3 regions of the Streptomyces liliifuscus genome follow, and region 2 is predicted to be linked to each of the others. Evidence: riboswitches for the same ligand, from Rfam matches in the RefSeq annotation. Region 2 holds a riboswitch; each other region holds the start of a gene.
What was found. Region 2 has a riboswitch for S-adenosylmethionine ahead of thrC (threonine synthase). Riboswitches for the same ligand answer to the same signal wherever they lie in the genome.
Positions count from the first base shown of each region.

Region 1: it holds a riboswitch for S-adenosylmethionine, as region 2 does, so the genes downstream of both, JEQ17_RS08090 (glutathione S-transferase C-terminal domain-containing protein) here and thrC (threonine synthase) in region 2, are expected to answer to the same signal.
Region 3: it holds a riboswitch for S-adenosylmethionine, as region 2 does, so the genes downstream of both, JEQ17_RS33720 (aminotransferase class V-fold PLP-dependent enzyme) here and thrC (threonine synthase) in region 2, are expected to answer to the same signal.

Region 1 is NZ_CP066831.1:1,870,082-1,880,409, forward strand. It holds gene JEQ17_RS08075 (SpoIIE family protein phosphatase) at 1-1,199, opposite strand, end outside; gene JEQ17_RS08080 (NtaA/DmoA family FMN-dependent monooxygenase) at 1,305-2,741, opposite strand; gene JEQ17_RS08085 (LLM class flavin-dependent oxidoreductase) at 2,764-4,026, opposite strand; gene JEQ17_RS50465 (putative leader peptide) at 4,102-4,224, opposite strand; SAM riboswitch class IV at 4,495-4,640, shown strand; gene JEQ17_RS08090 (glutathione S-transferase C-terminal domain-containing protein) at 4,850-5,545, shown strand; gene JEQ17_RS08095 (AfsR/SARP family transcriptional regulator) at 5,673-9,065, shown strand; gene JEQ17_RS08100 (DUF4394 domain-containing protein) at 9,267-10,127, shown strand; gene JEQ17_RS49930 (C40 family peptidase) at 10,221-10,328, opposite strand, start outside.
Region 2 is NZ_CP066831.1:5,016,832-5,027,159, reverse strand. It holds gene JEQ17_RS21225 (1-phosphofructokinase family hexose kinase) at 1-204, opposite strand, end outside; gene nagA (N-acetylglucosamine-6-phosphate deacetylase) at 349-1,563, opposite strand; gene JEQ17_RS21215 (ROK family protein) at 1,560-2,543, opposite strand; gene JEQ17_RS21210 (ABC transporter substrate-binding protein) at 2,735-4,000, shown strand; gene JEQ17_RS21205 (DUF3263 domain-containing protein) at 4,137-4,376, shown strand; gene otsB (trehalose-phosphatase) at 4,676-5,530, shown strand; gene JEQ17_RS21195 (alpha,alpha-trehalose-phosphate synthase (UDP-forming)) at 5,635-7,044, opposite strand; gene JEQ17_RS21190 (glucosyl-3-phosphoglycerate synthase) at 7,173-8,120, opposite strand; SAM riboswitch class I at 8,337-8,494, shown strand; gene thrC (threonine synthase) at 8,512-9,816, shown strand; gene JEQ17_RS21180 (MoaD/ThiS family protein) at 9,942-10,217, shown strand.
Region 3 is NZ_CP066831.1:7,831,448-7,841,775, forward strand. It holds gene JEQ17_RS33685 (L,D-transpeptidase) at 1-422, shown strand, start outside; gene JEQ17_RS33690 (hypothetical protein) at 502-903, opposite strand; gene ctaE (aa3-type cytochrome oxidase subunit III) at 1,092-1,712, shown strand; gene qcrC (cytochrome bc1 complex diheme cytochrome c subunit) at 1,778-2,587, shown strand; gene qcrA (cytochrome bc1 complex Rieske iron-sulfur subunit) at 2,584-3,651, shown strand; gene qcrB (cytochrome bc1 complex cytochrome b subunit) at 3,648-5,285, shown strand; gene trpD (anthranilate phosphoribosyltransferase) at 5,457-6,521, shown strand; SAM riboswitch class IV at 6,695-6,811, shown strand; gene JEQ17_RS33720 (aminotransferase class V-fold PLP-dependent enzyme) at 6,974-8,365, shown strand; gene JEQ17_RS33725 (glycerate kinase family protein) at 8,425-9,609, opposite strand; gene JEQ17_RS33730 (SLC13 family permease) at 9,656-10,328, opposite strand, start outside.

The sequences.
Region 1 (10,328 bases), 3.1 Mb from region 2:
TCGGGAGTGAGGATCCGTACGAAGACGGCCACGCCCAGTGTCGTTCCGCGTGCCACCAGCGGTACGGCCATCAGCGACAGCTCCTGGTCCTCGCCCTCGCGCAGCTTGGCGGAGCGGGCACCGTGCTCGGCGAACCAGGTGTCGAGGCCGCTGTCGCCGGTCCGGGTGAGCACCGGCTCGCCGGTGGCCAGGGCGCGGGCGGGCGGGGAGAAGGCCGGGTAGACGTCGGCGGAACCCAGGTCGATGGCCGCCTCCGGCACACCGGGCGTATCGGAGTGGTGGGCGACCCGGCGCAGCTCCACACCTCCCTCCACCGGCCCCGTCTCGGGTTCCTCGCCCTGGAGCACCGAGTCCAGCAGGTCGACGCTGGCGAAGTCGGCGAGCCGGGGCACGGCCAGTTCGGCGAGTTCACGGGCGGTCTGGATCACGTCGAGCTTGGTGCCGATGGAGCCGGCGGCCTCGTTCAGCAGGGCCAGCCGCTGTCGCGCCCAGTACTGCTCGCTGCTGTCGAACCCTGCCAGCGCGGTGCCCAGCAGCTCTCCGGCCTGGTCCCGCACCGGCCACATCTCGAAGCTCCAGGCGTGCATGCGCCGGCCGGACGGTGAGCGGGTCCAGCTCTCGTAGTGGACCGGCTGCCCGGTCTCGACGACGATCTCCAGATGGCGCAGGAAGCCACGGCTGTGCTCGGCGTTCTCCACGGTGTCGGGGAAGTACCGGTGCTGGAACGCGTCCTCGGGCTGCCCCATGACCTGGCACGCGAAGTCGTTCATCCGCAGGTAGTGCTGTCCGGTGTCGAAGATCGACATGGACATCGACGCCTGCTTGAAGGCCAGCTCACCCAGGGCCCGCTCGCCCGAGTCCCGCTCGCCCGGGTCCGGGGTCGCGGTGACGACGAACCCCGGCCCCCGGTCCTTCCCGCCCCGCAGCGGGCACATCCGCAGCGCCAGTTCCAGCCGCCGCCCGTCCTTGTGGCGTACGGACACCACGGCGTCGCCGTGTGTCAGCAGAGCGTGCCGGGCCGCCGCGGGGTCCCCCGCCACCAGCTCCGACGCCGGCCGCCCGGTCACGTCCTCGGCCGTGTGCCCCGTCAGCCGCCGCGCGCCCTCGCTCCAGCCCGTGACATTGCCGCTCGCGTCGACCACCGCCATGGCGTCACCGGCCGTGGCCGCCGGTCCTCCGTCGCGCGGCAATGTCACCATGTGTACAAGAATGGTCCCCTTCGGCATCCGCATCAAGCCAGATGACCGGTTTCGACCCCTCTCCGTGGTCTCGCGCTCACGCGATCGGGGTGACCGCCGGGACCGTCACGAAGCCACCCGCTCACCCCGCTCACCGAAGTCGGCGGAGGCATCGGAACCTGCATCGGCACGGGGATTCGTACGGGCATTCGTACGGGAATCGGGATGGGCCAGGCCCAGGTGGTCGCGCAGGGTCGTGCCCTCGTACTCCGTACGGAACACTCCGCGCTCCTGCAGCAGCGGGACCACCGTGTCGGCGAAGGCGTCGAGGCCGCCGGGGGTGATGTGCGGGACGAGGATGAAACCGTCGCTCGCGTCGGCCTGGACGAAGTCGTCGATGGTGGCCGCGACCGTGGCCGGGGAGCCGACGAAGGCCTGGCGATTGCCGGTCTCGATGACCAGATCGCGGATGGACCAGTTGTTGGCGGCCGCGCGCTCCCGCCACTCGCGGGCGGTGGCCAGCGGGTCGCGGTACATCCGGACCTGGGCCCGGCCGCGCGCGACGGTGTGTTCGCCGAGGTCGGGGTCGATGTCGGGCAGCGGCCCGTCGGGGTCGTACGCGGACAGGTCGCGGTTCCAGACGAACTCCAGGTGCTTGATGGCGGTCGCCCCGCTGACCTGCTGCCGGCGCACCTCGCGAGCCAGTTCCTCCGCCTCGGCGTCGGTGTCCCCCAGGACGAAGGTCGCGGCGGGCAGGATCAGCAGTTGGTCGGGCGTACGCCCGTAGCGGGCCAGGCGTCCCTTGACGTCCGTGTAGAACGCCTGGCCGTCCTTGAGGGTGGCGTACCGGCTGAAGATCGCGTCGGCGCCGGCGGCGGCGAACTCGCGGCCCTCCTCGGAGTCGCCGGCCTGGAAGATCACCGGACGGCCCTGCGGGGACCGAGGGACGTTGAACTGCCCCTCGATGTCGAAGTGTTGGCCCTGGTGGACGAAGGCGCCGGCCTTCGCGTCGCGCAGGAAGGTGCCGGTGTCCTGGTCGGCGATGATCTCGTCACCGTGCCAGGAGTCGAAGAGTTCGTTCGCGGTGGCCAGGAACTCCTTGGCCCGTGAGTAGCGCTCCTGCTGCGGGAGGAAGCCGCCGCGGCGGAAGTTCTCGCCGGTGAAGGCGTCCCAGGACGTGACGACGTTCCAGGCGGCGCGCCCGTCCGAGAGGTGGTCGAGACTGGCGAACTGGCGGGCCACTTCATAGGGCTCGTTGAAGGTCGAGTTGATGGTGCCGGTCAGACCGAGGTGCTGGGTGACGGCGGCGAGCGCGGAGAGGACGGTGAAGGTGTCGGGGCGGCCGACGACGTCCAAGTCGTAGATCTTTCCGCCCTGTTCGCGCAGTCGCAGCCCTTCGGCGAGGAACAGGAAGTCGAACTTGGCGCGTTCGGCGGTCCGCGCGAAGTGCGCGAAGGAGCTGAACTCGATGTGGCTGCCGGCCTCCGGGTCGCTCCAGACGGTGGTGTTGTTGACGCCGGGGAAGTGGGCGGCCAGGTGGATCTGCTTCAGGGGCTTGCTCATGGTCCTGCGGTCTCCGTCCGGCTCAGGCGGTGGCGTTGGCAGCGGCGTTGGCGTCGACGTCGGCAACGGCTTTGGCGGCGTAGCGGTTGGCCGGGCGGGCGAGCCCGAGCAGTCCGCGCAGGGTGTCGGCCTCGTAGGCGCGGCGGAAGGCACCCCGGCGCTGCAGCTCGGGGACCAGCCCCTGGGTGATGGCCGGCAGATCGTGGCCGAGGACGGCGGGCCGCAGTCGGAATCCACTCAGCCCGGCAGACCACAACTCCTGGAGCAAATCCGCGAGTTGGTCCGGTGTGCCGGTGAAGACGCGGGCGTCGCTGGTGAACGGCTGACCCGCGAGGGCGTCGAGACGGTCCCTGCGGGCGGCCGCTGCGGCCGGATCGTCGTCGAGGAAGACCACCAAGTCGCCGAAGACGTGCAGGGGTTGGTCGGCACGACCGGCGAGAGCCTGTTCGGCGCGGATCTCGGCGACGATCGCGCGGGCCTGGTCGGTGTCGTGCGGGGTGACGTAGCCGATGTCGGCGGCGCGGGCCACCAGCCGGTACGGGACGCTCTGGTGCGCGAGGGCGCTGACCACGGGCTGGCCCTGGGGCGGACGCGGAGTGATGGAGGGGCCCTTGACGCTGAAGTGCGGGCCCTCGAAGTCGATGTAGTGGAGCTTGTCGCGGTCGACGAAGCGGCCGGTGGCCACGTCCCGGATCTCCGCGTCGTCCTCCCAGCTGTCCCAGAGTCTGCGTACGACCTCGACGTAGTCGGCCGTCTCGTCGAAGAGTTCGGTCACCACGTCCTGCGTGGCCGGGCTGTCGTAGGCGTCAAGACGGGGCAGCGTACGGCGGCCGAAGTGCGCCGCCTCGTTCTGTCGTGCCGTCAACTGCACCCGCAGGCCCGCCCGGCCGGAGCTCACATAGTCGAGGGTGGCGATGGCCTTGGAGATATGGAACGGCTCCGTGTGCGTGGACACCACGGTCGGCACCAGACCTATGTGGCGGGTCAGCGGGGCGATACGGGCGGCGACGAGAACGGCGTCGAGCCGGCCGCGGACCTGGTCGGTCCGCCCGTCCGGCTCGATGAAGTGCGAGGACTGAAGGCCGAGGCCGTCCTCGAAGGTGACGAAGTCCAGAAGCCCGCGCTCGGCCTCGGCGACGAGGTCGGCCCAGTACTCGGCGGTGAACAGTTCCCGGGGCCGGGCCACCGGTTCGCGCCAGGCGGCGGGGTGCCAGCCGGCGCCGTCGAGCGCCACGGCGAGGTGCAGATGCGCTGAAGAGGGCAGGACAGAAGGTGCTGAGGACACGAGAGGTGTGCCTTCCTGATCGACCGTACGAGAAAGCCGGCCCTCACCGGAGGGCGCGGCCGCGTGGGATACAGGTCAGGAGCAACAGAGCGCGCCGGCAACGCGCAGCAGGTCGATGTGCGGCCGGGAGTAGAGGCGTACGCGATGGAGCGGGGCGGCCTTCGGGACGCCGCGGCGGGACACGGTTCGCGCTCGCACCTGCGTCACCTCCGCCCTTCCGGCCCGGCGGACGGGCGTCCGGCCGACCTCGCGTTCGCGGGCCCTCGATCGGGCACCGCCTCGTCGTCAACGGGCACAACAGTACGGCTGTGCCTTTTCTTCCTGCCATGGGGAGAGCTTTGTTGGCGGGACCCTCATCACGAGTCATCACGAGGTGCGAACCCGGTCCGGCGGCTCCGGCGGCCGGATGCCCAGCTGTTGAGACGCCGTCTTGACGGTCACGCTGAGCGCATCAACACTGACGGAGACGGTCACGATTGCCAGCGCCCGTCGTGCGGGGAATCCCCGTTCGTGCGGTCATCGGCCCCGGCCCGCTGGCAGGCAACCCTTCCACCGCGACGGGGTGCCCCGGGTGACGACCGGGTTCCGCCGGAGCGGCGGGGCAAGCGTGGTCTCGCGTCTCGCGAGCCCCGACGGCAGGACCGGTGGGAATGTTCAGGAACGGCTTGACGAGGCGCCTGCACATCGATTTGTCGCGTGTCTCCAGCGCTTACTGATCCGCTACACGTCCGACCGATCCGGACCTGTACGGCCGCGCAGTCACTCCGTTCCGCCACTGGCGCCCACGAGGCGGCCAGGGCCTCCGCGTTCCCCCTGGAGAGTCATGCCCGAGACAGTTTCCCGCGGTTCCAGCAGCACTGACACCTTCACGTCGGCGGCCTCCCGTGCGGCCGCCGCCCACTCGACCGGCCGTGGCACGGCCGTCGGCGGCACGTCCGTCCCCGGTCCGGCCGCCCGTCCGCACCGCTTCCGCGGCCGTATCGGCGTCGGTCTCGCGGGCGGTTTCTACCCGGCGCCGCACCGCTATCAGCTGTATCTGTCCGAGGCCTGTCCCTACTCGGGGCGCGTGGCGGTCGTCCTCGACCTGCTCGGCCTCAAGGGCTCGCTCACCACCACCCTTCTGAAGCTCCCCGCCGAGACGCCCGAGGCCTTCGCATCGCTGCGCGGCTCCTACGAGGCGACCTGGCACCACTACGACGGTCCGCTCACCGCGCCCGCGCTGTGCGACCGCTGGAGCGGACGCGTCGTCAGCAACCACGCGCCCGACATCCTCCGCGACCTCGCCGGCCTGGTCGCCGACGGGGCATGCGAGTCCGCACTGGACCGGCTCGACCGGCAACTCGCGCGCCACCCCTATGTGTTGGGCGACGAGCTCGGCACCGCGGACCGGGACCTCTGGGTGACGCTCACCCACCTCGACCACTTCGACGCGGCCGGCGCCCTCGCCGCGTACCGCCACATCGAGGAGTACGTACGACGCCTCGGCGATCACCCGGACCTCTGCGTCGACGAACGCTGAGCGCAGGCACACGGCCAGGTGTGACAACTGCGCGGCAGTGGGCCGGAATACCCCTTCCGGATATGCCGATGAGGGAGATAGAGAAAGGGAATAGTGAGGGAGTTGTAAAACGGCGGGTGGGGGACGCATGCGCATTCAGGTACTCGGGCCGGTCTGCGCCTGGCGGGACGGCATCCGCCTCGACCTCGGTTCACCACAGCGCCGCGCGGTGCTCGCCCTGCTCGCCGTGTCCCGCGGACAGCAACTGCCGTTCTTCGGACTCGCGGACGCGCTGTGGGGCGAGCGCCCGCCGGCGACCGCTTCGAACGTCGTCCAGACCCACATCAAGCACCTGCGCCACCTGCTGGAACCGGACCGGCCGCCACGCGCCCGCAGCGCGGTGCTCCCCCGGCTCGGCGACGGCTACGCGCTGCGCGTCCCGTACGACGCCATCGACCTGCTGCACTTCAGGGACCTGGTCGCCGGGGCGGTGACCGTACGACGGGACGGGCGGGGCGGCGGCCAGGAGCGGGCCGCCGCGCTGCTGACCGAGGCGCTCGGGCTGTGGCAGCAACCACCCCTCGCGGACCTGCCCTTCCTCTCCGCGCACCCGGTGGTCGTCGCGCTGGCGGAGGAACGTCGTGGTGCGGTCGCCCAGTACGGCGAGGCCATGATCGCGGCGGGCAGGAGCGCCGACGCACTGCCCGTACTCGAGGAGACCGCGGTCGCGCAGCCGCTGGACGAGGACGCCCAGGCCCGGCTCATCCGGGCGTACGAGGCCGTCGGGCGGCGCGACCAGGCGGTCGCCGTCTACCGGCGGAGCCGCCGTCGGCTGGCCGACGAACTCGGCGTCGACCCCGGCCCCGCACTGGCCGAGGCGTATGCCGCCCTGCTGCGCCGCCGCGCCCGGCCTTCCACTCCCGCCGACGGCACCGGCACCGGCACCGGCACCGGGCACGCTCCCGTCAGCGGCCATGGCACGGCAGGCGCCGCCGAGTTGGCCGCGCAGGTGCCCGCCCACGTACCCCCGTACCCACCTTCGGCGCACCGATTACCCGCACAACTCCCGGCGGACGTACCCGACTTCGCTGGCCGTGATTCCGAACTGTCCGCACTGGACCGGTTGTTGGCCGCTGCGGCGGACAGCCCGACGGCCGGGGCCGTCTCGGTCGTCTCCGGCACTGCCGGGGTGGGGAAGACCGCACTGGCCGTGCACTGGGCGCACCGCACACGGCACCGGTTCCCCGACGGCCAGCTCTACGTCAATCTGCGTGGCTACGACCCCGAGCGCCCCATGCCTCCCGGCGACGCCCTCACTCGATTCCTCAGCGTCCTCGGGGTGCCCGGTGACGCGATCCCACTCGACGTCGACGACCGCGCGAGCCGGTTCCGGACCGAACTGGCCGACCGGCGAATGCTGGTGGTCCTGGACAACGCCCTGTCCGAGGAGCAGGTCCGCCCGCTGCTTCCCGGCTCGCCGGCCTGTTCGGTCGTGGTCACCAGCCGGGACAGCCTCGCCGGACTGGTGGCCCTGCACGGCGCCCGCCGCATCGGTCTGGGCCCGCTCCCGCCGCCCGACGCGATCGCCCTGCTGCGCAGGCTCGTCGGTGAGCGTGTCGACACCGAGCCGGGCCCGGCCGCCGCCCTGGCCGAACAGTGCGCACGCCTCCCGCTGGCGCTCCGGGTCGCGGCCGAACTCGCCGTCGCCCACCCGTCGTCGCGGCTGGCGGACCTGGTGGCGGAGCTGGCCGACCAGCAGCGGCGGCTCGATCTCCTGGACGCGGGCGGCGACCGGCGTGCGGCGCTGGAGGCGGTGTTCTCCTGGTCCTACGAGCGGCTCCCCGCCCCGGCCGCCCGCACCTTCCGCCTGCTGAGCCTGCACCCGGGACCGGAGGCGGACGCGCACGCGGTCGCGGCGCTGACCGGCGAAGCGCCGGACGAAGCACCGGTCCATGCGCTGGGGGAAGCACCGATCCGTGCGCCGGGCGAAGCACCGGTCCATGGGCCTGGCCAGGCACCGACCCGTGTGCCGGGCGAGGAGCCGACCCAGGCTCCGGGCGAGGGGCCGCCCCATGCGCCGGGCGCCACGCGGGACGAGAGACCCGGGCACGTGCCGGGCACCCGGTCGGGCCAGGTGCCGGGCAGCGTGCCACGCCACACGCCGGAGCCCCTGCCGGGCCTGACACCGGCCCGCCCGTCGGACGCCGTACCGGGCGACGAGCCCGCGGACGCCGGTGAAGGCCCCGCCCACGCCGCCGGGACCCTGGCGTTGCTGGCCCGTGCCCACCTCCTTCAGCCCGTCCGGCCGGGCCGGTTCGGCACACACGACCTGCTGCGCGCCTACGCGTTCCGCCTGACCCGTACGCATGACTCCGAGGCCGATCGGCAGGCCGCGCTGGTCCGTCTCTTCGACCACTACCTGAGCACGGCCGCGGCGGCCATGGACACGCTCTACCCGGCCGAGCGGCACCACAGGCCCGCTGTCGCACCCTCCGTCCATGTCTCGTCCGTCGTCGGCAACGCGGCGGCGGCACGGGCGTGGCTGGACGCCGAGCGGCCGACGCTGGCCGCCGTCTGCGCGGTGGCCGCGGACCGCGGCAGTCCCCGCCACGCCGTCCGTCTGGCCGCCCTGCTGTTCCGCCACCTCGACTCCGGTCACCACACCGAGGCGCTGGAGATCCACCGCCACGCCCTGCGGGCCGCCGAGACGATCGGTGACCTGGGCGGGCAGGCCCACGCGCTGACCAACCTGGGGGTCGTGCACTGGCGGCTCGCCGACGCGGGATCGGCCGAGGACCACCTCGTACGGGCCCTCGAACTGCACCATCGGACGGGCGACTTGGCGGGGCGCGCCAGAACCCTGTCCAACCTCGGCAACGTCCACTGGCGGCTGGGCAGCCTCCGCGACGCCGCGCACGACCATCAACAGGCCCTCGCCCTCTACCGGGAGACCGGCGACCAGGTGGGCCAGGCGCGCACGCTCACGAACCTCGGCAATGTCTGTCTTCGGCTCGGCGAGTACGAACAGGCGGCCGACCACCAACGGCAGGCCCTCGCCCTGCACGATCTGACCGGTGACCGGATCGGCCGCGCCCGCACCCTCTCCCATCTCGGCAACGCCCTTCTGCGGTTGGGCAGTTCGGAGGCCGCGGCCGAGTGCCAGGAGCAGGCCCTCGCGCTCTTCCGGCAGTTGGGGCACCACGGCGGCGAGGCGTACGCGCTGTCCGGTCTCGGCGACATCCGGCTGGGGCAGGGCGAGTTCGAGGCCGCCGTCACCTGTCAGCGGCGTGCCCTCGAACTGTTCCGTGAGAACGGGGAGGGCTACGGCGAGGCATCGGCGCTCAACGGCCTCGCCGAGGCGCTGCACGGCAGTGGCCGGCACGACGAGGCGCTCGACCATCACTCCACCGCGGCGACGGTCGCGGCCGTCACCGGTGAGCACGACCAGCTGGCACGGGCGCACGCGGGCGTCGAGCGCGCCCGCCGGGCCCTGGGCCCGTGGGTGGCGGCCACCGCGTCGTCGACCACTTCGGGGCCGTGAGCCCGCGGAGCCCCCGCCGTTCGGCCGATCCGCCGTTCAACCACCGTCCAGTGGATGTCCAGTCCTGCCCCATAGCTTGCCGTCGCCGCCTGTCGATCCGGCCTGCCGGATCAGGCGGACCAGACGGCAACACCTCTGACACAGCACACGCTCGCGCTCACATCCACGCTCAAGCTCACGCCGACCGAGAGGGAAGTAGCGATGAAAGCAGGGCTCAAGAAGAGAATGGCCGCGGCGGTCGCGGCCGCGTCCGCCATGGCGGCACTCGTCGTGGCGACGCCGGGCACCAGCCACGCGGCGCCGCCCCGTCTGCTGGCGTTCGGCATCTCGGCCGACGGTACGCTGATGGCAGCGTTCAACACCGACGACCCCGGCACGCTCAACTGGTTCAAGCGCATCGACGGGCTCGTCGGCGACACCGCCGTCGTCGGGCTCGACTTCCGCGTACAGAACGGACTGTTGTACCTGGTCGGCAACAAGGGCGGCATCTACACGGTCCAGATCCCGCCCGCGGTCCCGAACCCGCTGGTCACCAAGGTCTCGCAGCTCAGTGTTCCGCTGCAGGGCACGAACTTCGGTGTCGACTTCAACCCCGCGGCCGACCGGTTGCGGATCATCAGTGACACCGGCCAGAACCTGGCGCACAACCTCGCCAACAGCAGCACCGCCACGAACACCCCCCTGACCACGGACGGGGCGACGACCCACGGCGTCACCGCGGCCGCCTACACCAACAACGACCTGAACTCGGCCACCGCGACGACGCTGTTCGACATCAACACGACCTCGGACCAGGTCGTCATCCAGTCGCCGCCCGCCAACGGTCTGCTGGTCCCGACCGGCTCACTGGGCTTCGACACCGGTGTCAACGCCGGCTTCGACATCTTCAGCGATCTGAGCGCCGGCAAGACGATCTCGAACACGGCCTTCGCCACCCTGACCCCGGCCGGTGCCTCGACGTCGACGTTCTACACCGTCGACGTGCTCACCGGAGCCACGACCAGTGTGGACCAGTTCCCCATAGCCATCACCGATGTCGCCGTCTCGCTCGACATGAGCTGAAACCTTCGCGGACCTGCCGTCTCCGGAACGAGACGATCAGAGGCCGTATCGAGCGGCGCATCGCGCGCGCACCGATACGGCCTCCGGGTCGGGTCAGGCGGGCCGGATCACGCTGTGGATCGCCGGCTCGCCGGCCCAGTGGATCGACTCCTCACGGATGGCCGCCCCCGGGCTCGGCGCGTGGACCATCATGCCGTTGCC
Region 2 (10,328 bases):
CTGGACGGCCCGCCCGGTCGCACCGCCCACGAAGCCCGTCACGGTCACCTCGTGACCGAGGGCGGCGAGCACCCGGGCCACGTTCAGACCCTTCCCGCCCGGCCGTTCGATCACCTCGGTGACGCGGTGCGAGGTGTGCGGTCGCAGCCCCCGTACGCGATAGGTGATGTCGAGAGCGGTGTTCAGCGTGACCGTGAGGATCACCTGGGCCGGCCTCCCTCGAAGAGATTCGTGAAGTGGACGCGTGGAACGCGCCTGCCGGTTGTTCCGGAGGCCTGATCATGCCAAAGGGAACGGCGGTCGGCCCAGTCCCGGGGGCCGACCGCCGTACAGCAACAGGTGTGTGAATCACCCCAGTTGGGGATCCACCACCCATTCGCCCCGGCGCATCACGCCCTTGAGTTCGAAGTCGGCGTCCAGCACCACCAGGTCCGCGTCCTTGCCCGGCTCCAGTGAGCCCACCCGGTCGTACAGACCCAGTGACCTGGCCGGATTGGCCGCGATGGCCGAGACGACGTCCTCGATCGGCAGCCGGTCCACGGTCACCGCCCGCTTGAAGGCCCGGTCCAGCGTGAGCGTGGAGCCCGCGATCGAACCGCCCTCCACGAGCCGCGCCACACCCTCGCTGACCTCGACCTCCAGCGGGCCGAGCATGTACCGGCCGTCGCCGAAGCCCGCCGCGTCCATCGCGTCCGTGATGAACGCCACTCGGTCGCCGCCCGCGTGATGGAACGCCAACTGGAGGGAGGCCGGGTGGAGATGGACACCGTCGTTGATCAGCTCGACCGTGATCCGCTCGTCCTCCAGGAGGGCGGCGATCGGACCGGGGGAGCGGTGCCCGAGCGTGGGCATCGCGTTGAAGAGGTGCGTCGCCACGGTCGCGCCCGCGTCGATGGCCTCCACCGTCTGCTCGTACGTGGCGTCCGTGTGGCCGATCGCCGCGATGACGCCGTGCTCGGCGAGGAGGCGTACGGAGTCGATGCCGCCCGGCAGTTCGGTGGCGAGCGTGACCATGCTGGCCCGGCCGCGCGCCGCGTCGATCAGCTTGCGGACCTCCGCCGGGTCCGGATCGCGCAGCAGCTCCTCGGAGTGGGCGCCCTTGCGGCACGGGGAGATGAACGGGCCCTCGAAGTGGATGCCCGCGAGGTCGCCCTGCTCGGCCAGTTCGGAGAGGAGCCCGGCGCGCTGGGCGAGGCCGTCCATGTCGCCGGTGACGGTGGAGGCGACGAGGGTCGTCGTGCCGTGCAGGCGGTGGGTGTGGATGCCCTTGAGGATCTCCTCGACCGTGCCCGAGGTGAAGGAGGCTCCGCCGCCGCCGTGGTTGTGCATGTCGACGAAGCCCGGGACCACCCAGTGGTTTCGCAGGTTCACCGTCGGAGCGCCCACGGGAGCGCTCCCGGCGATGCGCGTGCCCTCGACGATGACGCGGCCGCCGTTCACCGTCCCGGTGGGGAGTACGACGTTGGCACCGGAGAGGACCACTACGTGCGGGTCGGTGGGGGCTGGTCGCGCAGTTCCCCGCGCCCCTTGCGGGGCGCTGTCGTGAACCCGGTTCATGGTCATCGGGTGGTTACCTCCGAAGCGGGGGTGGAAGCGGAAAGGGTGCTCAGCAGGTCCCAGGCCAGGAGGCCCGCGCCCAGGCAGCCGGCCGTGTCGCCCAGTGCCGCGGGGACGATGGAAGGGAGTTTCTGGAAGGTGACGCGTCGCTCGACCGCGGCTCGTAGCGGTGTGAACAAGGTTTCCCCCGCTTCGGCGAGACCGCCACCGATGATCAGGGTGCGTGGGTCCAGCAGGGTGAGTGCGGTGACGAGCCCGTCGGCCAGCGCGTCCACGGCCTCCTGCCAGACCACCAGGGCCCGGGGGTCCCCGGACTCGACGGCCTTCGCGCAGTCCGCCGCGTCCGCCTCCGGGTCGCCGGACGCCTCGGCCCAGGCCTCGCTGACCGCCGCGGCGGACGCGAACCGTTCCAGACAGCCGCGCTGGCCGCACGGGCAGGGGGTGCCGCCGGGGCGTACGACGATGTGGCCGATCTCGCCCGCGAAGCCGTGCGCGCCCGCCTCCACCCGGCCGTCGATGCCGATCGCGCCCGCGATACCGGTGCCGAGCGGCACGAACAGGAAGCGGTCCGCGCCCTGGCCCGCACCGATGCGGCCCTCCGCGAGGCCACCGGTGCGTACGTCGTGGCCGAGGGCGACCGGGATCCCGTCCAGCCGTGCGCTGAGCAGATCCCGCAGGGGTACGTCGCGCCAGCCGAGGTTGGCCGAGTACGCGGCGATGCCGCGGTCGGCGTCCACGATGCCGGGCACGGCGACGCCGACGGCGGCCGCGGGCTCGCCGAAGTGGCGCTCGCCGTGCGCGCGCAGGTCGGCGGCGAAGGCGAGGATCGACTCGACGACGGAGTCCGGACCGTGCTCGCGGCCCGTCGCGCGGCGGGCCCGGTGCAGCACGGGGGGTGTCCCTCCGGAGGGCGCGGCGTCGACCGCCCCCACGAGGGCGGCCTTCATCCCGGTGCCGCCCACGTCCAGGGCGATGACATGTCTCACGGGTACAGTGTCGCCCCTTACCCCGTGAGAGGTCTAGTCCACTCACGTGGTGTAGACCTTAGAGCGAAATTGCGAATCGAAAGCATGCGATCGCACGTGTGAACGAGCCGTGCGGGCGGGCCGGGTGAACCGGCAGTGTGAATCGGCAGTGTGAATCGGCAGTGCGGGACGAGAAGGTTGGGGCGGCAGCGGTGCAGCGGCGAGTGACAGGTCTGATCGCGGTGGTGTCCGCGCTGGGCATGACGGCGGCCCTCGGCGGCTGCGGCGGTTCCACCGAATCCGGGGACGTCACGCTGCGACTGGTCGCGGCCGACTACGGCGACTCCAAGGCCAACAGCTCCCAGAAGTACTGGGACGCGCTGACCAAGGCGTACGAGGCGAAGAACCCCGGGATCAAGGTCGAGGTGAGCGTCTACTCCTGGAACGAGGTGGACGCCAAGGTCAAGGACATGGTCGCCGACGGTGACGCACCCGACATGGCACAGATCGGCGCGTACGCCGACTACGCCGCGAAGGGGCAGCTCTACAAGGCCGATGACCTGCTCTCCATCAACACCCAGGCCGACTTCGTGGGCCGGCTCACCGAGGCCGGCGAGATAGACCGGACGCAGTACGGCATGCCGTTCGCCTCCTCGACGCGGCTGCTCTTCTACAACAAGAAGCTCTTCAGCGACGCGGGCCTCACCCCGCCGCAGACCTGGAGCCAGCTCGCGTCCGACGCCGAGGTCCTCAAGTCGCGTGGCGTGAAGTATCCGTACGCGCTGCCGCTGGGCCCCGAGGAGGCGCAGGCCGAGACGATGATGTGGCTGCTGAGCGGCGGCGACGGCTACACCGACACGGTCGGGTCGTACGGCATCGACTCCAAGCAGAACGTCGAGACCTTCACCTGGCTCAAGGAGAAACTGGTCGAGAAGGGACTCACCGGACCCGTCGCGCCCGCGAATCTCAACCGTGCGGAGGCGTTTGCGGCGTTCACTCGCGGTGAGGTCGGAATGCTGAACGGCCACCCCACGCTGATGCAGGCCGCCGCGGCGAAGGGCGTGAAGTTCGGCATGGTGCCGATGCCCGGGGTCGACGGGCGGTCCAAGGCGACGATGGGCGTCGCCGACTGGATGATGGCCTTCAAGAAGCCCGGGCACGCCGAGCAGGTCGGGGACTTCCTCGACTACGTCTACAGCGAGAAGAACGTCCTCGAGTTCTCGCACGAGTACGACCTGCTGCCGGTGACCACGTCGGCGTCCGAGGCCATGGCCGCCGACAAGTCCGACGCGGATCTTGTCGGCTTCCTCGACGAGTTGCCCAACGCCGAGTTGTATCCCGTGGCCAAGACGTCCTGGGCGTCCGTCAGCGCGGACATCAAGCAGCAGATAGGCAAGGCCGTGGGCCCGAAGGGCAACCCGGCGGCGATCCTGGGCCAACTTCAGCGGGCCGCTGCCGCGGAGGAGAACGCGGCGTAGGTCTGTCCGCCGGCTGGGTGGGTGCGGGTCCGTGGGGGCTGGTCGCGCCGTTCCCCGTGCCCCTGAAAGACTGCGCCGTTCCCCGCGCCCCTGTCGGGGCGGGGCTCTGTCGGTGGCAGCGGCTAGCGTGCCGGGCATGGATGACTCGGAGCTGACCTCCCAGGAGCTTGCCGTTCTTGCTTTGGAGCGGCGGGGGTGGGCCACGCCGGGGGCCAAGGAGCGGGCGATACGGGAGGAACTGGGGCTGGCCCCCGTCCGCTACTACCAACTCCTGAACGCCCTCCTGGACGCGCCGCGGGCCCTGGCCCACGACCCCGTCACGGTCAATCGGCTGCGACGGGTGAGGGATGTGCGCCGAGACGAGAGGGAGGGGTGAGGGTTTTCCTCGCCCCCGCCGCCCCTACCCATTCCCGTCCCTTTCTGGGGCTCCGCCCCAGACCCCGTCCGTTGCGATTTCGGGTGCGGGTCCGGTGGGGGCTTGTCGCGCAGTTCCCCGCGCCCCCAGGCGCCTGGGGGCGCGGGGAACTGCGCAGTCTTTTGGTCTTTTTGGGGGTTCGGGGGCGTAGCCCCTGAGTCAGGGACGATGGGGGTCCCCCCGCTCGAGCGAAGCCGAGAGTGGGGGAGGGTAGGGGCGGCGGGGGCGAAAGACTTCGTGCCCGCGGATAGGGTCGCAGCATGGCCAGTCACCCCGAGTCATCGTCGATGCCGACCCCCGTGACCCCGGCGGGCCGAGACGGCCTCGAAGCCATCATCACGCGCCCCGCCGGGGCAGTCCTCGCCTTCGACTTCGACGGCACCCTCGCCCCGATCGTCCCGGACCCCGAACAGGCCAGGGCCCACCCGGACGCCGTACCCGCCCTGGCGGCACTAGCCCCGAAGGTCGCCTCCGTCGCAGTCGTCACCGGACGACCGGCCGGCGTGGCCGTACGCCACGGCGGCTTCGCCGGAGTCCCCGGCCTGGAGCACCTGGTCGTGCTCGGCCACTACGGGGCGGAACGCTGGGACGCCGTCACCGGCACAGTCCAGGCCCCCGCCGCCCACCCCGGCGTGGCCGAGGCCCGCGCCGAACTCCCCGGCTTCCTCGACGCCATCGGCGCCTGGCAGGGCACGTGGATCGAGGAGAAGGGCCGGGCGGTCGCGGTCCACACCCGCCGCGCCCAGGACCCTCAGGCCGCCTTCGAGGCCCTCCGCGAACCCCTCGCCGAACTCGCCACCCGCCACGGCCTGATCGTCGAACCGGGAAGAATGGTCCTGGAACTGCGCCCGCCCGGCATGGACAAGGGCGTCGCGCTGGGCGAGTACGTCCGAGACGTCGGCGCCGAGTCGGTCATGTACTGCGGCGACGACCTCGGCGACCTCCCCGCCTTCGCCGCCGTCGACAAACTCCGCTCCGACGGCATCCACGGCCTCCTCGTCTGCAGCGGCAGCAACGAGGTGACAGAACTCTCCGACCGCGCGGACCTGGTGGTGGACGGCCCGGAGGGGGTAGTCCGCCTACTGGCAGCACTGGCGACTGAGCTGGCCCGATAAGGGGCGCGGGGAACGGCGCAATCTTTTGCTTTCAGGGGCGCGGGGAACTGCGCGACCAGCCACAACGAACCCGCACGGTCCAAACAACCCCGCGCCGGCGAGCCCTACGAGTCCAGCGCGTGAAGCTGGTCCAAGAACCACTGCGCCGGAGGCAAGGCGGTGGCAGCCGCAGCCAACCGCTTGGTCCTCTCGGCCCGTTCCCCCACCGGCATGGTCAACGCCTCATGCAACGCCCGGGCCGTCCCCGAAACGTCATACGGGTTCACCACAACCGCATCCTCGCCCAACTCCTCGTACGCCCCCGCCTCCCGCGAGAGCACCAGCACGCACCCGTCGTCCGACACGACCGGCACCTCCTTGGCGACGAGGTTCATACCGTCCCGGATGGGGTTGACGAGGGCCACGTCCGCGAGCCGGTAGGAGGCCAGGGAACGCGCGAAGTCGTCCTTGAGGTTCAGCAGGACCGGGGTCCAACCGGGCGTCCCGTACTGCGAGTTGATCCCGTCCGCGACCCGCTGCACCTCGGCCGTGTAGTCGCGGTAGACCGCCAGGTCCTGCCGCGACGGGTACGCGAACGCCACGTGCACCACCCGCTCGCGCCACTCCGGCCGCTCCTCCAGCAGCTCCCGGAACGCCAGCAGCCCGCGCACGATGTTCTTGGACAGCTCGGTCCGGTCCACCCGCACGATCGCCTTGCGGGCACTGCCGTCAGGAGCCGTGCCGATCTGCTCGCGCAGTACCGCCAGCCGCTCGTCCACGTCCGGCCGGTGCGAGCGCTCGCGCAGGAAGTCCGCGTCCGCCCCGAGACCGTGCACCCCGATCCGCGTACCGGAAGGGATCCCGGGACCCAGGACGGCGTGACAGCAGTCCGTGAACGCGTCCGCCCACCGCTGGGTGAGGAACGCGGCCCGGTCCGCCCCGAGGATCCCGCCGAGCACCTTCGCCGCGATGTCGTCCGGCAGCAGCCGGAAGTACTCCGGCGGCGCCCACGGCGTGTGCGAGAAGTGCCCGATCCGCAGGTCGGGGCGGAGCTCGCGGAGCATCCGCGGGACGAGGGTCAGGTGGTAGTCCTGCACGAGGACGGCAGCGCCCTCCGCGGCCTCCTCGGCCAGTGCCTCGGCGAAGGCGTGGTTGTACGTCTCGTACGCCGCCCACTGGCGCCGGAACTCCTTGTCGAAGACCGGCTCCAGCGGTGTCTGGTAGAGCAGGTGGTGGACGAACCACAGCGCGGAGTTGGCGATGCCGTTGTACGCGGCCTCGTGGGTGTCGGCGTCGATGTCCAGCATCCGTACGCCGTCCTCGCCCACCCCGCGTCGTACGGCCTCGCGGTCGCCGTCGCCGAGGGCCGAGCACACCCACAGGGCGCCCGCGTCCGGGCCGATCGCGGAGAGCCCGGACACGAGGCCGCCGCCGCCGCGCTTGGCCGTGAGCGCCCCGGTCTCGTCCAGGGTGTACGAGACCGGGCCGCGGTTGGAGGCGACCAGGATGTTGTGGGTGGCGCGGGTGGAGACCATGCCTCGAAATCTAGCCCCCGGTGTAAACGCTCAAACGTTCCCACTCGCCGTGGTGCGTGAGGTGTGCCTCGCCCGGCCGCCGGTGGGGGCTGATCGCGCAGTTCCCCGCGCCCCTTACGGGGCGCTCCTCATGCGGCTTTCCTCTCCACGTACTCCTCGATCTCCGCCATCGGCGGCCTCTCCTCCATGTCCACCGAGTACGTGCGGGGCTCGAAGCCCTTCTCGCCTCGTTCGAACTGGGTCAGGGAAGGGCGGATCATGTGGCCGCGGGCCAGCCGGAGCTGGGCGGTGCGGTAGATCGCGGCGGACATGCGGCCCAACGCCTGGCCGTCCTGGTGGCGGTGTTTGCGGACGCCCACGTCGACCTGGGCCAGGGCGTCCAGGCCCACCAGGTGCAGCGAGTCGACCAGCATGCCCAGCTCCACGCCGTACCCGACGGGGAACGGGAGCCGTTCGAGGAGGGAGCGGCGGGCCGCGTACTCCCCGCCCAGCGGCTGGACGAAGCCGGCCAGCTGCGGCCAGTGCATGTTCAGGAGCGGGCGGGCCATGAGTTCGGTGACCCGACCCCCCTGACCTGCGGCGGAACCCAGCGGGCGGTCGTACATCGCCTTGACGAGGTCCACGCCCGGTTCGGTGAGCAGCGGGCCGACGATCCCGGAGACGAAGTCCGCCGAGAACTCCTTCAGGTCCGCGTCGACGAAGGCCACGATGTCCCCGCGGGTGACGAGGAGCGAGCGCCACAGCACCTCGCCCTTGCCGGGGACGGCCGGCAGCCGGGGCAGGATCTCGTCCCGGTGCACGACACGAGCACCCGCCTCGGCGGCGACCTCGGAGGTACGGTCCGTCGAACCCGAGTCGATCACCACGATCTCGTCGACGAGCGGCACCTTCCTGGTCATCAGCTCACGGCGGATGATCGCGACGATCTCGCCGACGGTCTCCTCCTCGTTGAGCGCGGGCAGTACGACACTCACCGTGGAGCCGGTGGCACGCTTCGCGGCGATGAGTTGCTTGAGCGGGCGGTCCTCGACGGACCAGGAGCGCGTGCTCAGCCAGCGCTCGACGTCTTCCAGCACGTGCGGCTCTCCCTTGCGTTCATTGGGATGCGTGTGCCCGCCGCGGCCTGCAGTGTGGGTTGCGTCACTGTCATCTCGCGGTTCGGACGGCTCTCTCCACCATCCAGGCCTTCGGTTACAGTCTTGAACAACGCTGATGACCATCGCATGTCGGGGGTCGTTGCGTGTACAACCAAAAGCACGACCAGAAGCACGACCAAAACCACAACTGAATACCGCTCATCCAGAGGGGCAGAGGGATACGGCCCGTTGAAGCCCCGGCAACCCTCCAGCCGGTCTCGTCCTGATCATCGTCGATCAGCGCAGCGAGGCTCCCGGCTAGGGAAGGTGCCAAATCCGTCTCACGGCGAAGTGCGTCGTGAGGAAGATGAGGAGAAAGGGCCTCGCCTCCATGGCTGCGCAGACAGTTGCAAGCACCACGAACTCCACCCCCGCCGCGAACTCCGTCGACCTCGGCCCGGCCGCCGCGCTTTCCTGCCGCGAATGCGGCCACCGCGTCCCGCTCGGTCCGGTCTTCGCCTGCGAGGAGTGTTTCGGCCCGCTGGAGATCGCGTACGACTTCTCGGCCTACGACACCGAGGAGCTCCGCAAGCGGATCGAAGCGGGCCCCGCGAACATCTGGCGCTACGCGCCACTGCTGCCCGTCCCCGCGGACGTGGCCGACAAGCCCAACATCAACCCCGGCTGGACCAAGCTCGTCCAGGCCGACAACCTGGCGCGCGAGCTGGGTGTCGAGGCCGGCAAGCTCTTCGTGAAGGACGACTCGGGCAACCCGACGCACTCCTTCAAGGACCGGGTCGTCGCCCAGGCGCTTGAGGCCGCGCGTGCCTTCGGCTTCACCACCCTCTCCTGCTCCTCCACCGGCAACCTCGCCGGTGCGGTGGGCGCCGCCGCCGCGCGCGCCGGCTTCCGTTCCTGCGTGTTCATCCCGCACGACCTGGAGCAGGGCAAGGTCGTCATGGCCGCGGTCTACGGCGGCGAGCTCGTCGGCATCGAGGGCAACTACGACGACGTGAACCGCTTCTGCTCCGAGCTGATCGGTGACCCGGCCGGCGAGGGCTGGGGCTTCGTCAACGTCAACCTGCGGCCGTACTACGCGGAGGGGTCCAAGACCCTGGCGTACGAGATCTGCGAGCAGCTCGGCTGGCAGCTGCCGGACCAGCTCGTCGTCCCGATCGCCTCCGGGTCGCAGCTCACGAAGATCGACAAGGGGCTCCAGGAGCTGATCAAGCTCGGGCTCGTCGAGGACAAGCCGTACAAGATCTTCGGTGCGCAGGCCGAGGGCTGCTCGCCGGTGTCCGTGGCGTACAAGGCCGGGCACGACGTCGTACGGCCGCAGAAGCCGAACACGATCGCCAAGTCGCTCGCCATCGGAAACCCGGCGGACGGTCCTTACGTTCTCGATATCGCCCGGCGTACGGGTGGGGCCGTGGAGGACGTGAACGACGAGCAGGTGGTCGACGCGATCAAGTTGCTCGCGCGGACCGAGGGGATCTTCGCGGAGACCGCCGGTGGTGTGACGGTGGGGGTGGCGAAGAAGCTGATCGAGAACGGTCTGCTGGATCCGAGTCTGACCACTGTTGTGCTCAACACCGGTGATGGTCTGAAGACCCTGGACGCGGTTGCTTCCGACACGGGGCTGACTGCGACGATCCGGCCGAACCTGGACTCTTTCCGTGAGGCTGGGCTCGGTTAGTCGTTGTTCCTTCGCTGCGGGCCGTGGGGGCTGGTCGCGCAGTTCCCCGCGCCCCTGAAAGCAAAAGACTGCGCAGTTCCCCGCGCCCCTGGAGGGGCCACCCACTCCGACGGAGGTCCAACCCCATGAGCGTCAACGTTCGTATCCCCACCATCCTGCGTACCTACACGGGCGGTCAGGCCGAGGTTGCCGCCGAGGGGGCGACTCTCGGTGCGGTCATCGCCGATCTGGAGAAGAACCACGCCGGGATCGCCGCCCGGGTCCTGGACGACCAGGGGCAGCTGCGCCGGTTCGTCAACGTGTACGTGAACGACGACGACGTCCGCTTCGAGCAGGGTCTTGAGACGGCGACGCCGGACGGGGCCGGGGTCTCGATCATTCCCGCGGTCGCCGGCGGCTGACCGCCGGGCGGCGCCCCGAGGGCTGATCATTACCTTCGGTAACGGCCGTCACCGAGAGTTCATCGAATTGCCCCCTCCGTGAGAGAAGCGGAAGGGGCAATTCTGTATGGT
Region 3 (10,328 bases), 2.8 Mb from region 2:
ACACCCGCAACGGCGTCAAGGTCGTACTGGGCAAGGAAGGTACCGTTCGCATGACCAGCGCCAGCATCGGCGCCTCGGACTTCTACGACCTGATCGTCCACAACTCGGTCAGGCTCACCAACAGCGGCGAGTACGTTCACGCCGCCCCCTGGTCCACGGGCTCCCAGGGCTACGCCAACGTCAGCCACGGCTGCACCGGCATGAGCACCGCCAACGCCCAGTGGTTCTACGAGAACATCCGCGCCGGAGACATCGTCCAGGTCGTCAACTCGTCCGGCGACACGATGGCCCCGTTCGGCAACGGCTTCGGCGACTGGAACCTCACCTGGAAGAAATGGCGCACAGGCAGCGCCCTGATCGCCGACACCCCGGAGGGCCCGGGCCCGGAGGCCCGCCTGAGGCTACGCCCGGAGTCCGTGTAAGCCCTGTCAGGGGCGCGGGGAACTGCGCGACCAGCTACAACGGACCCGCAGTCGCCACACCACACCCCCCGCGGGGTGCTCAGGCGCTCAAGGCCCGCCTGCTGCGAAGCAACCCCGCCAGCGCAGAGGCGAACTCCACCGGCTCCACCGGCAGGGTCACCGCGGCGTCGGCCCGGCTCCACGTGGCCAGCCACGCGTCCTGAGGCCGCCCGATCAGCAACAACACCGGCGGACAGTTGAAGATCTCGTCCTTGATCTGCCGGCAGATCCCCATCCCGCCCGCGGGAACGGCCTCGCCGTCGAGCACGCACACATCGATGCCACCGCGGTCCAGCTCCTTGATGACGGCGGCAGGCGTCGCGCACTCGATGAACTCGACCTGAGGAACGTCCGCCGCCGGCCTCCGGCCGGTGGCGAGCCGCACCTGCTCACGGGTGTTGGAGTCGTCGCTGTAGACCAGCACCGTTGCGGTCGGCTGCATTCTTCCTCCGGGACGTCAGCGTCGTAGAGACAGATACGGACATGGTCCGATGCGCGGATGCTACTCCCTTGAACACATGGTCAACAGCGGTTCGGACAGGGCTTCGATGGGCCATATGGGCTGGACACACCCCACAGACACTCCGAACGGCACCCCCGGGAGTGAGGGCGAGATAAGCGACCGACATAATGTCGGTCGTGGCGACAGCAACGACAGTAGAAACCGGGCACGCGCACCCGTCGGTCAATCGGCCGAACCTCACCAGCGTCGGAACGATCATCTGGCTGAGTTCCGAGCTGATGTTCTTCGCGGCCCTCTTCGCGATGTACTTCACCCTGCGATCGGTGACCGGGCCGGATCACTGGAAGGAGATGGCGGAACATCTCAACTTCCCGTTCTCGGCGACGAACACCACGATCCTGGTGCTCTCCTCCCTCACCTGCCAGCTCGGCGTCTTCGCCGCCGAGCGCGGGGACGTGAAGAAGCTCCGGATGTGGTTCATCGTCACCTTCATCATGGGTGCGATCTTCATCGGCGGTCAGGTCCTCGAGTACACCGAACTGGTCAAGGACGCGGGCCTCTCGCTCTCCTCCGACCCGTACGGCTCGGTGTTCTACCTGACCACCGGCTTCCACGGCCTGCACGTGACGGGTGGTCTCATCGCCTTCCTGCTGGTCCTCGGGCGCACCTACGCCGCCCGCAGGTTCACGCATGAGCAGGCGACCGCCGCCATCGTCGTGTCCTACTACTGGCACTTCGTCGATGTCGTCTGGATCGGCCTCTTCGCCACGATCTACATGATCAAGTAGCCGGGCCCGTTCCCGAGCACATTCCAGAAGCATCGACGCAGAAGATCCTGACACCGGGGTAATCCGTGAAAAAGCTCTCCGCACGACGACGCCATCCGCTGGCGGCGCTCGTCGTCCTACTCCTCGCGCTGGCATGCACCGGGGGGCTGTATACCGCGTTCGCGCCCGCGGACGAGGCGCAGGCCGGTACAACCGCCCAGTCCCTAGCAATCGACGAGGGCAAGAAGCTCTACGCCGTCGGCTGCGCCAGCTGCCACGGCACCGGCGGTCAGGGCACCACTGACGGTCCGAGTCTCGTCGGTGTGGGCGCCGCGGCCGTCGACTTCCAGGTCGGCACCGGCCGCATGCCGGCCCAGCAGCCCGGCGCGCAGATTCCGAAGAAGAAGGTCATCTACTCGCAGGCCGAGATCGACCAGCTCGCGGCGTTCATCGCCTCGCTGGGTGCGGGTCCGACGGTGCCCACCGAGGCCCAGTACAACCCCGAGGGCGCCGACATCGCCAAGGGCGGTGAGCTCTTCCGTACGAACTGCGCCCAGTGCCACAACTTCACCGGCAAGGGCGGCGCGCTGACGAACGGCAAGTACGCCCCGACGCTGGAGGATGTCGACCCGAAGCACATCTACGAGGCCATGCAGACAGGCCCGCAGAACATGCCGTCCTTCCCCGACACCACGCTGACGGAGAAGAACAAGCAGGACATCATCGCGTACCTCGACGCGGTCAACAGCGACGACTCGGAGAGCCCCGGTGGTCTGGAGCTGGGCGGCCTCGGGCCGGTCAGTGAAGGACTCTTCGGCTGGGTCTTCGGTCTCGGCGGACTGATCGCCGTCGCCGTGTGGGTCGCCGCCCGGACCGCAAAGGCCAAGAAGTCATGAGTAGCCAAGAGACCCCAGAAGAGAACCTGCCCGCCGAGCGGGCCGACGACGAGCACGCGCACGGCGCCGTGAGTGTCGCGGACGAGAAGCACCCGTTCGCGGATCCCGGTCTGCCGCCGCACGAGCACCGGATCCAGGACATCGACGAGCGGGCCGCCAAGCGCTCCGAGCGCACGGTCGCCCTCCTGTTCACGCTGTCGATGCTGGCCACGGTCGGCTTCATCGCGGCGTTCGTGACGATCCCCGCCGACAAGATCGTCTACATCTTCCCGCTCGGTCACATCAGCGGACTGAACTTCGCCCTGGGCATGACGCTCGGTCTGGCGCTGTTCTGCATCGGCGCGGGCGCGGTCCACTGGGCCCGCACCCTGATGTCCGACGAGGAGATGACCGACGAGCGCCACGCCATCGCGGCGGAGCCCGAGGTCAAGGCCAAGGTGCTGGCCGACTTCAAGCAGGGTGCCAAGGAGTCCGCGCTCGGTCGCCGCAAGCTGATCCGCAACACGATGTTCGGCGCGCTGACCCTGTTCCCGCTGTCCGGCATCGTCCTGCTGCGCGACCTCGGTCCGCTGCCGGAGGACAAGCTGCGGCACACGATGTGGCGCAAGGGACTGCAGCTCGTCAACATGAACACGAACGAGCCGCTGCGTCCCTCCGACGTCGCCGTGGGCTCGCTCACCTTCGCCAAGCCCGAGGGCCTGGAGGAGCACGACCACGAGTTCCAGACCGAGATCGCCAAGGCGGCCCTGATGATCGTCCGGCTGCAGCCGGACAACATCAAGGACAAGCGTGAGCTCGAGTGGTCCCACGAGGGCATCGTGGCGTACTCGAAGATCTGCACCCATGTCGGTTGCCCGATCTCCCTGTACGAGCAGCAGACGCACCACGTTCTGTGCCCGTGCCACCAGTCCACCTTCGACCTCGCCGACGGTGCCCGAGTTATCTTCGGCCCGGCCGGTCACGCCCTGCCGCAGCTGCGCATCGGCGTGAACGACGAGGGTTACCTCGAGGCGCTCGGCGACTTCGATGAGCCCGTCGGTCCTGCATTCTGGGAGCGCGGATGAGCACTACGACCACCACCGACTCGCGCTCGCGCGAGAAGGCGCCGGCCGGCGAGAAGATCGCCGACTGGGCCGACGGCCGGCTGGGGATCTACTCCCTGGCCAAGGCCAACATGCGCAAGATCTTCCCGGACCACTGGTCCTTCATGCTGGGCGAGATCTGCCTCTACAGCTTCATCATCATCATCCTCACGGGTGTGTATCTGACGCTGTTCTTCCACCCCTCGATGAACGAGATCGAGTACCACGGAAGCTACGTCCCGCTGCAGGGGCAGCTGATGTCGGAGGCCTTCGCCTCCACGCTGGACATCAGCTTCGACGTCCGCGGCGGTCTGCTCATCCGGCAGATCCACCACTGGGCGGCCATCGTCTTCCTGGCCGGCATGTTCGTGCACATGATGCGCGTGTTCTTCACCGGCGCGTTCCGCAAGCCGCGTGAGATCAACTGGATGTTCGGCTTCCTGCTGTTCGTCCTCGGCATGTTCACCGGGTTCACCGGCTACTCGCTCCCGGACGACCTGCTCTCCGGTACGGGTGTCCGCTTTACCCAGGGCGCGATCCTGGCCACGCCGATCGTCGGAACGTACATCTCGTTCTTCCTGTTCGGCGGGGAGTTCCCGGGCGGCGAATTCGTCTCGCGGTTCTACTCGATCCACATCCTGCTGCTGCCCGGCATCATGCTCGGGCTCGTGGTCGGCCACCTGATCCTGGTCTTCTACCACAAGCACACGCAGTTCGCGGGTCCCGGAAAGACCAACAAGAACGTCGTCGGCATGCCGCTGCTGCCGGTTTACATGGCCAAGGCCGGAGGCTTCTTCTTCCTGGTCTTCGGCTTCATCGCGATGCTGGCCGCGGTCGCGTCCATCAACCCGATCTGGGTGCTGGGACCGTACCGGCCCGACCAGGTGTCCACGGGCGCCCAGCCGGACTGGTACATGGGCTTCGCCGAGGGTCTGATCCGCGCGATGCCCGGCTGGGAGATCAACCTCTGGGGTCACACACTCGTCCTGGGTGTGTTCATCCCGCTGGTGCTCTTCGGTCTCTTCCTCGGCATCCTCGCGCTCTATCCGTTCATCGAGTCCTGGATCACCGGGGACAAGAGCGAGCACCACATCCTGGACCGGCCGCGCAACGCGCCGACCCGTACGGCCTTCGGTGTGGCCTGGGTGACCGCGTACATGATCATGCTGATCGGCGGTGGCAACGACATCGTCGCGACCCACTTCCATCTGTCGATCAACTCGGTCACCTGGTTCGTCCGGATCGGGTTCTTCGTCGGACCGGTCCTCGCGTTCGTCGTCACCAAGCGGATCTGTCTCGGCCTCCAGCGCCGCGACAAGGACAAGGTGCTGCACGGCCGCGAGTCGGGCATCATCAAGCGCCTGCCGCACGGTGAGTTCATCGAGGTCCACGAGCCCCTCAGCCAGGAGGCTCTGCACACCCTCACGGCGCACGAGCAGTACGAGCCGGCCGCGATCGGCCCGGCGGTCGACGAGAACGGTGTCGAGCGCAAGGTGAAGGGCCCGCAGAAGCTGCGGGCGAAGCTCAGCAACGCGTACTTCGGGGAGGACAACCAGATCCCGAAGCCCACCGCTGAGGAGTACAAGGAGATCACGAGCGGCCACGGCCACCACTGATCTTCTACCTGTTCGCCACGGCAGGAGCCCCGTCCATTGCCCGGACGGGGCTCTTTGCCGTCCCCGGGGCTGGATAGGGTGGACCCGGTCCCGTACGAGCTACGGGCCACGGGAAAAATCCCACATCCCACAGGCGTCCCCATCGTGGGACGGACGACCCAGGAGCGGCATATGAGCGCTGTGACCCCCGCAGGAGGCGACACCGCGGCGGTCCGTTCCTGGCCCGCCCTGCTGAACGGCCTGCTGGACGGACACGACCTGAGCGCTGCCGACACCGCCTGGGCGATGGATCTGATCATGCGGGGCGAGGCGACCGACGCACAGATCGCCGGCTTCGTGGTGGCGCTGCGGGCCAAGGGCGAGACCGTCGAGGAGATCGTCGGGTTCGTCCGGGCGATGTACGAGCACGCGAACGTGATCGAGGTGCCGGGGGAGACCGTCGACATCGTCGGTACGGGCGGCGACGGGGCGAAGACCGTCAACATCTCCACCATGTCGGCGATCGTCATCGCCGGTACGGGCGCCAAGGTCGTCAAGCACGGCAACCGGGCGGCCTCCTCGGCCTCCGGGGCGTCCGACGTGCTGGAGAAGCTCGGGGTCAATCTGGAGCTGCCGACACACCGGGTGGCCCAGGTCGCCGAGACGGCCGGGATCACCTTCTGCTTCGCGGCGAAGTTCCACCCCGCGATGCGCTACGCGGGTGCCGCGCGTGGGCAGTTGGGGATCCGTACGGTCTTCAACGCGCTCGGTCCGCTGACCAATCCGGCGAAGGTGAAGGCGCAGGCCGTCGGGTGTGCCGATCCCCGGATGGCGCCGATCATGGCCGGTGTGTTCGCCGAGCGCGGCAACTCCTCGCTCGTCTTCCGCGGCGACGACGGCCTGGACGAGCTGACGACGACCGCCACGTCCCGGGTGTGGGTCGTACGGGACGGAAAGGTGCGCGAGGAGTCGTTCGATCCGCGTGACGTGGGGATCGAGCTGGTGCCCGTGGAGGCGTTGCGGGGGGCCGACGCCTCGTACAACGCGGATGTGGCCCGGCGGCTGCTGAACGGGGAGACCGGGCCCGTACGGGACGCCGTGCTGCTGAACTCGGCCGCGGCGCTGGTGGCACTGACGCCGGGGGACGGGCCGCTCGCGGACCAGCTCCGGGCGGGGATGGTGAAGGCCGCGGCCGCGATCGACTCCGGGGCGGCGAAGGCGACGCTGGAGCGATGGGTGGCGGCGACGAACGCGTAGCCGCCGGCCGCGTGTGTTTGTCGGGTGCGGGCCGGCGGGGGCTGGTCGCGCAGTTCCCCGCGCCCCTAAAAGATCGCGCAGTTCCCCGCGCCCCTTTTAGGGGCGCCTCCCCGTCGTCCCGGTATCCGGACGGCCGGGTTGCGTCCGGGTGATCGTGTGGCAAGATGCAGGCAGGTCATGAGCGACAGTCATCAGGCCCCGGCCGACTGTCCGGCAACCCTCCGTCCGTGGCGGGGTGCCCCGGGTGAAGACCAGGCCGTAGGCAGTGAGGTCTACGGCAAGCGCGGACCCCTCGCATCACCAGGGGTCCTGGTCGTCCGAGGGAGCCTTCTGTGAGCAAGCGAATGCGATAGGGCGTAGAGCCCCGCCTCCGCACACCCCTTTTCACCTTCACCCACGCTTGAGCTCCATCAGCTCGCGTGGTGTTCCCGCCTGCCTCACAGGAGTTCGCCATGTCTGTTTCCACCACTGCCCCCACCGCTGCCGCTGCCACCGACCAGGCCGTCTGCTGCGACACCTCCGCGTCGCTGCCCGTGCTGGGACGGGACGTCACCGTCCCGCTCGTCACCGGCGGTGAGGTCACCTACGCCGCGCTCGACTACGCCGCCAGCGCCCCTGCCCTGCAGCGGGTGTGGGACGACGTGGCCGCGTACGCCCCGTACTACGGGAGCGTGCACCGCGGGGCCGGGTACCTCTCCCAGCTGTCCACCGACCTGTTCGAGAACGCCCGCAGGACCGTCGAGGAGTTCCTCGACTGCCGTGACGGCGACCAGGTCGTCTTCACCCGGTCCACCACCGACTCGCTCAACCTCCTCGCCGCCGCCCTGCCCGCCGACTGCCAGGTCTTCGTCTTCGAGACCGAGCACCACGCGTCGCTGCTCCCGTGGCGGGACGCCCGCGTCACCTACCTCAACGCCCCGCGCACCCCGGGCGAGGCCGTCGCCACGCTGGAGCGGGCGCTCGCCGAGCGGGACCCCCACGGGCCGGCGCTGGTGTGTGTCACGGGCGCGTCGAACGTCACCGGCGAGCTGTGGCCCGTACGGGAACTGGCCGCCGCCGCGCACACGCACGGCGCCCGGATCGTGCTGGACGCCGCCCAGCTCGCGCCCCACCACCCCGTGTCCGTACGGGAGTTGGACGTCGACTGGGTCGCCTTCTCCGGGCACAAGCTGTACGCGCCCTTCGGCTCGGGTGTCCTCGCCGGACGCGCCGACTGGCTGACCGAGGCCGAGCCGTACCTCGCGGGCGGGGGCGCCTCGAGGAAGGTCTCGCGGCGGGTGGACGGCGGCGTAGACGTCGAGTGGCACGAGAGCGCCGCACGGCACGAGGCCGGGTCGCCCAACGTCATCGGCGCCTACTCCATCGCCTCCGCCTGCAAGGCCCTCACCGAGGCCGGCTTCGACACGCTGGTCGCCCGGGAGCAGCAGCTCATCGACACCGTCCGGGCCGGTCTCGCCGAGGTGCCCGAGGTGCGTGTCCTCTCGCTCTTCGGCGACGACGCGCCCCGTGTCGGTGTCATCTCCTTCGTCGTCGAGGGCTGGAACAGCTCGCACTTCGCCGCCGCGCTGTCCGCCGAGTACGGCATCGGGGTCCGCGACGGCCTCTTCTGCGCCCACCCCCTCGTCCGCACCCTCCTCGGCAGCGACCCGCAGACCCAGGGCGAGTGCGGTGCCCCCGAGGCGGCGCCCGGCGAGAAGTCCCTCAACGCGATCCGCGTGAGCTTCGGCGCGGGCACGCCCGACGAGCACGTCGAGCGGTTCGTTCGTGCCGTCAAGGAACTCGTGAGCGACGGCGCGAAGTGGAACTACCGCACGGTGGAAGGGCGTTGCGTCCCGGCGGTGTGACCGCCGGTTCGACCGGCGGGTGGCTCCCCGAGCGTCCGCCGTTCCCGCCGGGGCTGCGCTCACACCCCCGCCCCTCGTGGCAGCCCCGCCCCCAGCAGGATCATCCGCAGGGCGCGCTCCGTCGCGTCGGTGAGGAGTTCGGAGGCTCGTAGGAGGGCCTCGGCCAGGGCCATCGGGGCGGGCAGGATGCCGGTGAAGGCGTCCACGCCCGGGACCGTGTGGGCGCCCTCGCCGAGGGTGCCCGCCAGGGCCAGGACCGGGCGTCCGTTCAGCTTGGCGCGGCGGGCCACCTCGGCCGGGACCTTGCCGCGCGGTGTCTGGTGGTCCAGGGCGCCCTCCGCGGTGAGGACCAGGTCGGCGCGGGCGAGGCGGGCGTCCAGGTCGAGATGGTCGAGGAGCACCTCGAAGCGGGGGAGGAGACGGGCGCCGAGAGCGGCGAGCCCCGCGCCCAGGCCGCCGGAGGCACCCGTACCCGGGCCGCCGTACAGGTCGCAGGTGACCGGGAGGTCCCGGGTGAGGACGTACGCCCAGTTCTCCAGGCCCGCGGACAGCTCCTCGACCTGCGCGGGGGTCGCGCCCTTCTGCGGACCGAAGACCCGCGCGACGCCGCGCTCACCGCAGAGCACGTTGTACGGGTTGCAGGCGACCAGCAGTTCCGTGTGGGCCAGGCGGGGGTCGAGGCCCTTCGGGTCGATGTGGTGCAGGCGGGTCAACTCCCGGCCGCCGTAGGGGAGTTCGAAGCCGTCCTCGTCGAGCAGGCGGGCGCCGAGCGCCTGCAGGGCTCCGGCGCCCCCGTCCGACGTGCCCGAATCGCCGCAGCCGACGAGGATGCGGCGTACGCCCGTGTCCAGGGCGGCGCGGATCAGCTCGCCGACGCCGTACGTGGTGGTGGCGCCCGGGTCACGCAGGCCGTGCGGGACGAGGGAGAGTCCGGCCACCGCCGCCATCTCCACGACGGCCGTGTCGGCGGAGCCGAGGCCGGATCCGGCACCGGATCCGAGCAGCGCGAAGTGGGTGCCCACGGGTTCGCCGAGCGGGCCGGTGGCGGGCAGGGCGACCAGCCGGCCCCCGGTCGCCGAGGCGAGGGCCCGGGCCGTCCCCTCGCCGCCGTCCACCAGCGGGATCAGGTCGACCTCGGCGTCCGGTACGACACGGCGTACGCCCGCCGCGATGGCGTCGGCGGCGGCCTGGGCGGACAGGGACTCCTTGAAGCCACTGGGGGCGACGGCGAAACGGGTCAGCATGAGAGGGGCTCCTTGAGGGCTTTGCGGCCAGGACGGCTTGACGGCTTCAGGGCTTCAGGACCGGTACGCCGAGCAGCGGCCACACGGTGAGGGCGAAGAGCAGGACGAGCGCGGCCGTCAGCGGGGCCAGGACCGCGGACAGGCGCAGCAGGTCGCGCGGGGTGTACGTCGGTGTGCCGGGTATCTCGGCGAAGAGCGTGACCGGCTTGGCCGAGGCCGGGAGCGTGTGGCAGAAGCCCGCGGCGGCGGTGGACGCCAGCGCTGCCGCGACCGGGTTGACCCCCGCGCCCACCGCCGCCGCGACCACCAGCGGTACGAAGACGGAGGACCGGGCCGAACGGGACTGCAGGACCAGGTGCGCGGCCGTGCTCACCGCGACGACGAGCGCGAGGAACAGCCATGGGGCCATGTCCCCCGGCAGCCCGGACACCAGCCATCCCGCCGCCCCCGAGTCCGCGAGCGCGACGCCCATCGCCATCGTCGCGGCCATGAAGAGGAGCAGCGACCAGGGAACGGTCTTCAGGGCGTCCTTCAGGCCCACGGTTCCGAGCGCGGGCGAGGCCGCGACGACCGCGCCGATCAGGGCGACGACCGCGGGGGACACCTGGTGGAGGGGCTCGCTGCACCACAGCGCGACCACCGTGGCGAGCAGCAGCGCGCAGCGCGACTCGGCGGGCGACCAGGGGCCGGTGACGGGCTGCTCGCTGTGCTGCTGGATG